DNA from 2 places in the Pseudomonas sp. MDT1-85 genome. Region 1 is predicted to be linked to the other one. Evidence: predicted binding sites of a transcription regulator. Region 1 holds the regulator's gene; the other holds the start of a gene.

Region 1 (3,484 bases):
TGAACTGATGGAAGTGCAGCTTGGTTCTTTAGCGTGGAATCAGTTGCAAGGCAGCCGTCCGGCCCAGGCCAACCTCTGGCGTCGCCTGCAACGCATCGGTCTGTCCGGGCCGTTGTCGCGCGATCTGCTGGCACTGATTACCGATATTGAAGAACCCCGTCAGGCCTGGCGCATGTTGCTCGCGCATCTGGCGCGGATGATTGCCACCCCGGAAGTCGAGCCACTGGAAGAGGGCGGTGTGATTGCGATGGTCGGCCCGGCCGGCATGGGCAAGACCACCACACTGGCCAAACTCGCCGCCCGTTATGTGCTCAAGTACGGCGCGCAAAACATCGCGTTGGTGAGCATGGACAGCTACCGCATCGGCGCTCAGGAACAGCTCAAGACTCTGGGCCGCATCCTCAATGTGTCGGTCACCCATGTCGACCCGGGTCAATCACTGGTGCAGGCGCTGGAACCTTTGCTGCGCAAACGCGTGGTGCTGATCGATACCGCTGGCCTGCAGGCCAGCGATCCGGCACTGCGCATGCAGCTCGAAAGCCTGGCCGGACGCGGCATCAAATCAAAAAATTATCTGGTATTGGCAACCACCAGCCAGAAACAGGTTCTAACCGCCGCTTATCACAGTTACAAACGTTGCGGCCTTGCCGGCTGCATCCTGACTAAACTGGATGAAACGGCAAGCTTGGGCGAGGTGTTGAGCCTGGCCATCAGTCATGAACTGCCGGTGGCTTACCTGACCGACGGCCCGCGGATTCCGGATGATTTGCATCTGCCGCGTCGTCATCAGTTGGTCAGCCGCGCCGTTAGCGTGCAAATGCAGGAAGAACCCAGCGAAGAAGCCATGGCTGATATGTTCGCTGACCTTTACCACAGTCCGACCAAGCGGGTTGGCTGAGGTATTAATGAACGGTTTTTGTACCTACATCGATGGTCTGCCATGCATTGTTCAGTTGGTGAACGCGCAGCCAGTAATGTGGCCTCCGTCTAAGAAAGACAAGGTAAAGAAATAACATGGGCAGCATGCATCCCGTACAGGTGATCGCGGTGACCGGCGGCAAAGGTGGCGTCGGGAAGACTAACGTGTCAGTGAACTTGTCCCTGGCTCTAGCTGAGCTCGGCCGGCGCGTCATGCTGCTGGATGCCGATCTGGGACTGGCGAACGTCGACGTCCTGCTGGGGCTGACACCCAAACGTACCCTGGCCGACGTGATAGAAGGCCGCTGTGAGCTGCGCGACGTGCTGTTGCAAGGGCCCGGCGGTATTCGTATCGTCCCGGCCGCGTCCGGCACCCAGAGCATGGTTCATCTGAGCCCGGCCCAGCATGCCGGCCTGATCCAGGCTTTCAGTGACATCGGCGACAACCTCGATGTATTGGTGATCGACACCGCTGCGGGCATTGGTGACTCGGTGGTCAGTTTCGTGCGCGCCGCCCAGGAAGTGCTGCTGGTGGTGTGCGACGAGCCGACCTCGATCACCGACGCCTACGCGTTGATCAAACTGCTTAACCGCGACTACGGCATGAATCGTTTCCGTGTCCTGGCCAACATGGCCCAGAGCCCGCAGGAGGGCCGCAACCTGTTCGCCAAGTTGACCAAGGTCACGGATCGTTTCCTCGACGTCGCCCTGCAATACGTCGGTGCGGTGCCTTACGACGAAAGCGTGCGCAAGGCCGTGCAGAAGCAACGTGCCGTCTACGAAGCCTTCCCGCGTTCCAAGTGTTCCCTGGCGTTCAAGGCCATTGCGCAGAAGGTCGATACCTGGCCGCTGCCGGCCAACCCGCGTGGACATCTGGAGTTTTTCGTCGAGCGCCTCGTGCAACAGACCGCAGGACCCGTCCTATGACAGCCAGTGGCTACAACCTCTACAAGAAGTCGGCACGTGACGCGCAGTACGAGCTGATCGAGCGTTACGCGCCACTGGTCAAACGCATTGCCTACCACTTGCTGGCGCGTTTGCCGGCCAGCGTCCAGGTCGAAGACCTGATCCAGGCCGGGATGATCGGCCTGCTTGAAGTATCAACCAAATACGACGCCAGCAAAGGCGCGAGTTTCGAGACGTACGCGGGCATTCGAATCCGCGGCGCGATGCTCGATGAAGTGCGCAAGGGGGACTGGGCGCCACGTTCCGTTCACCGCAATACCCGCATGGTCAGCGACGCGATTCGCTCGATTGAAGCTAAAACCGGCCGTGACGCTAAAGATCACGAAGTTGCGGCCGAACTCCAATTGAGTCTCGACGATTATTACGGGATTTTGAACGACACCCTGGGCAGCCGGTTATTCAGTTTCGACGATCTGTTGCAGGACGGCGAACACGAAGGGCTGCACGAGGATGGCGCCAGTGCTCATCTCGAGCCGTCACGCGATCTGGAAGATGAACGCTTCCAGGCGGCGCTGGCGGACGCGATTGCCAATTTGCCGGAGCGTGAGCGACTGGTGTTGGCGCTGTACTACGACGAAGAGTTGAATCTCAAGGAAATCGGTGAGGTCCTGGGGGTCAGCGAATCTCGGGTCAGCCAGTTACACAGCCAGTGCGCGGCCCGTTTGCGGGGGCGTTTGGGGGAGTGGCGAGCGCGCTGACAGGCAGTGTGGGGACACTGCGAACGAGGTTGGTACGGCATTTTGCTGCATCAGCCACGGCCCGTTGTAATCCATACAACTGTTGAGTGTTACGCCGAATTGATTGAACGGCGCGTTCAGGTGCTGCGCGCGTTTTAAGACTGCTTGGAGGTCGAATTGGACAAGAATATGAAAATCCTCATCGTTGATGACTTCTCAACGATGCGGCGGATCATAAAAAACCTGTTGCGTGACCTTGGGTTCACCAACACGGTCGAGGCGGATGACGGTATTACCGCGATTCCGGTCCTCAACAGCGGGAGCATCGACTTTCTGGTAACGGACTGGAACATGCCCGGCATGACCGGTATTGATCTGCTGCGCCACGTGCGTGCCGATGAAAAACTCAAACACCTGCCGGTGTTGATGGTCACGGCCGAAGCCAAGCGCGAGCAAATCATCGAAGCCGCTCAGGCGGGTGTGAACGGCTATGTGGTCAAGCCATTCACGGCTCAAGCGTTGAAAGACAAGATTGAAAAGATCTTCGAACGCATCGGTTGATGTGCAAAGCCAGTCCGTCACGGGGGAGCTATGGAGCAAAACGAATCTTCACAGGGCGATTTCGAATCGACCCTGAAAAAACACGCGGTCGAACTGGTCGAAAGCCTTGAAAAAGGCAGGTTCGGCGACGCTGTGCAACTGATCCATGAGCTCAACCAGACCCGTGACCGCGGCCTGTACCAGGAAGTGGGCAAGCTCACCCGCGAGCTGCATAGCGCGATCGTCAATTTTCAGATTGACCCGCACATGCCGCAAGCCGAGGAAGTGTCTCAGATCACGGATGCCACCGAGCGCCTGGGTTATGTGGTCAAGCTGACCGAGGCCGCGGCCAACCGCACCATGGACCTGGTGGAAAACGCCAC
Region 2 (3,484 bases), 2.1 Mb from region 1:
ACCATCACCGGTGTCGCCCGGCCGATGGCGCTGGTGAAGCCGCGCAGCGCCATGAAGCTCAGGTAGCCGGGCAGGGCGAACGGCAGAATCAACAGAAACTGGCCGGCAGCCTGAACGTTGGTTTCGGTCTGGCCGAACAGCAGCAACACCGGTTTGAGGTTCCACAGCAGCAGACCCGCCACCAGCGCCATCAACCACGCCAGCCACAATCCGGCCTGGGTCAGCCGCGCCGCGCCAATGATGTCGCCCGCGCCCTGACGGATAGCCACCAGCGTACCGACCGCGGCAATCACGCCGATGCAGAAAATCGACACGAACGAATACGTCGCCGCGCCCAGACCGCCGCCGGCCAGCGCCTCGGGGCTCAGGCGAGCCATCATCAACGTGTCGGTGAGAACCATCAACATGTGCGCCAACTGCGAGGCAATCAACGGCCCCGCCAGCCGCAGGATGGCCCAGAGTTCAATACGCGCTGGATGCTGCATGATCATCACGCTCGAGTGTCAGAGAGAACAGGAAGCGTCGATTCTCGGCGCTCTGCGGGGTTTTCACAAAGGGATAAAAAGGATGGGTGGCATGATTAAAACTCATGCTGGGGAGTTTCTGATAAGTTGGTGCGATCGCGCTATAGGAGCTTTCCCGATGTCTCGTCGTCTTCCTCCCTTGTATGCCCTTCGAGCATTCGAAGCGGCGGCGCGGCATAGCTCGTTTACCCGCGCCGCCGAAGAACTGTCGATCACGCAAAGTGCGGTCAGCCGGCACATTCGTACGCTCGAAGAGCATTTCGCCTGCCGGCTGTTTCATCGTAGCGGGCGCAACCTGCAACTGACTGAATCGGCGCGGCTGATCCTGCCCGGCATTCGCGAAGGCTTCACCGCCCTCGAGCGGGCCTGCAATACCTTGCGTGCCGAGGACGACATCCTGCGCATGAAAGCCCCGTCGACCCTGACCATGCGCTGGCTGTTGGCGCGGCTCAGCCGTTTTCGGCACCTGCGACCGGGGAACGAGGTGCAATTGACCAGCGCCTGGATGGACATCGATAGGGTGGACTTCAACCACGAACCCTTCGACTGCGCCGTCATCCTCAGCAACGGGCATTTTCCACCGGACTGGGAGGCGACTTTCCTGTTCCCCGAAGAGCTGATTCCGGTGGGCGCGCCGAATCTTCTGAAGGATCAACCGTGGGACGTTGCGCGGCTGGCCAGTACCGAGCTGCTGCACCCGACGCCGGACCGTCGCGACTGGCGCAACTGGCTGCAGCGCATGGGCCTGACCGATCAAGTCTCGCTCAAGGGCGGGCAGGTATTCGACACGCTGGAGCTGGGTATGATCGCCGCTGCCCGAGGTTACGGTGTGTCCATGGGCGACTTGCTGATGGTGGCGGAGGATGTTGCCCAGGGACGCCTGAGTTTGCCGTGGCCGACGGCCGTCGCCAGTGGTGAGAATTATTACCTGGTCTGGCCGAAAACCCGCCCCGGCGGTGAGCGTTTGCGCCGCCTCAGCGATTTCCTGCAAGGCGAGGTCCGGGCCATGGAATTACCGGATGTCGAACGTCTGGGCTGAATCGATGGAGCCGCCGCAATGGCGGCCTTGAGCCATATCCCCGCCATTTACTCAAGTATTCAGCTTTGCCGCCGAAAATCTGCTGATGGCACCGTCGTGCAGGTTCCATGTTTTCCCCACAACCAGAAATTTTGCCGAGTGTGCGATGGGATCAGAATGATCCGGCCACTGGGTCAGGAGCTGTCATGTCTCAACCTCGTGCTCGGATTGCCTCACAGCTGGGTTTTGCGCTTGCCGTGATACTGGCGATTGTCATCAGCGGCAGTACCGTGTTCGCCCTGCGCTCGCTGGACACCGCCAACCTCGCCACCCGCGAAGAGCATCTGGCCAGTGAAGCCCGCTTGCTGGCCGATCAGCTGAGCACCTTTCACGGCACCTTGCGTGAAAGCACCCAGCGCCTGGCCGGCCTGTTCGAGAAGCGCTTCAGCGCCGGTTTGAGCGTACACCCGGATGAGCCGGTGACTGTGGCGGGTGTGCAGACTCCGGGCCTGCACCTGGGCAGTGAAGTGTTGAACAACAACTTCGCAGAAGTCGACGAGTTCAAGCAGATGACTGCAGGCGTCGCGACCGTGTTCGTGCGCAGCGGTGAGGAGTTCATTCGGGTCAGCACGAATGTCACCAAGCAAGACGGAAGCCGCGCCATCGGCACTCTGCTCGACCACGCGAACCCGGCTTACGCCCGTTTGATGGCGGGACAGAGTTATGTGGGTCGAGCGTTGCTTTTCGAACGCTTCTACATGTCGCAGTACACCCCCGTACGCGACAGCAGCGGTAAGATTATTGCCGTGCTGTACGTAGGATTCGATTACACCGACGCGCAGAACGCCCAGTTCGCCAACCTCAAACGCTTCCGCATCGGCCAGACCGGCTCCTTGGCGTTGCTGGATGAGCAAGGTAAATGGCTGGTGCCGATTGCCGGTGTGCAAGCGCTGGATCAGGCGGTCTCGAGCATCGTGGGTTTGGCCAAGACACCGGGCAAAGGCGACTTCTGGAACGACAAGTCGCAAGACTTTTACAGTGTTGCCGTGCCGTTCGAAGGCGGGCCGTGGTCGGTAGTGGCGAGCATGCCGAAAACCGAAATCCGCGCCGTGACCTGGAGCGTTGGTATTCAGTTGGCGATCGGCAGTCTGTTGGCGATGCTGCTGGCGGTCGGTGCGGCGGTCTGGTTGCTGCGCAGCAAACTGGCGCCACTGGGTGATCTGGTGCGTCAGGCCGAAGCCTTGGGTGCCGGTGATCTGAGTGTTCGCCTGAACGTGTCGAGCAATGACGAAATCGGCCAGCTTGCCCGCGCCTTCAATCAGATGAGCCAGGCCCTGTCGACCATGGTCGAGCACATCCGTAAGGCCTCGGGAGAGGTCAACAGCCGTGCCCAGGCATTGTCCGGTTTGTCCGGTGGCGCCTATGAAGGGATGGAGCAGCAGTCCGGCGAAATCACCAGCATGGCCGGCGCCGTAGAAGAATTCAGCGCCACCTCGCTGAACATCGCCGACAACATGGGCAACACCCAGCGACTGGCGCAGGAAAACGCACAGCAAACCCAGATCGGTCGTACGTCGATGGACGAAGCGTCCTCGTCCCTGGAGCAAATTGCCGGTGCACTGAACAGCACCGCGACAGTGATCAATACCTTGGGGCAGCGCTCCCAGGAAATCGGCGGCATTGTCGGGGTGATTACCTCGATCGCCGAGCAAACCAACCTGCTGGCGCTCAACGCCGCCATCGAAGCCGCCCGCGCTGGTGAACAGGGCCGTGGGTTTGCGGTGGTGGCCGATGAAGTGCGCAACCTGGCCTCACGCACCCGCCAGGCCACTGACGAAATTTCCGGGATGATTCAAAGCATCCAGCAGGAAACTGGCAACGCCATCAGCACCATGGAGCAAGGCAACGTGCTGATGCAGGAAGGTCTGTCGCGCAACGCCAA

What was found. The regulator FliA, encoded in region 1, starts transcription of late flagellar genes. The targets are predictions, from matches to a motif close to CTAAAGTTTNNNNNNNNNNNGCCGNTAA.
Region 2: the regulator FliA is predicted to act here: its motif matches at 1,614-1,641, upstream of ACYZT2_RS00085 (methyl-accepting chemotaxis protein).

What each region holds. Positions count from the first base shown of each region.
Region 1 is NZ_CM142715.1:2,116,090-2,119,573, forward strand. It holds gene flhF (flagellar biosynthesis protein FlhF) at 1-898, shown strand, start outside; gene fleN (flagellar synthesis regulator FleN) at 1,015-1,845, shown strand; gene fliA (RNA polymerase sigma factor FliA) at 1,842-2,582, shown strand; gene ACYZT2_RS09575 (chemotaxis response regulator CheY) at 2,751-3,122, shown strand; gene ACYZT2_RS09580 (protein phosphatase CheZ) at 3,153-3,484, shown strand, end outside.
Region 2 is NZ_CM142715.1:14,077-17,560, reverse strand. It holds gene ACYZT2_RS00095 (NorM family multidrug efflux MATE transporter) at 1-485, opposite strand, end outside; gene ACYZT2_RS00090 (LysR substrate-binding domain-containing protein) at 643-1,563, shown strand; gene ACYZT2_RS00085 (methyl-accepting chemotaxis protein) at 1,749-3,484, shown strand, end outside.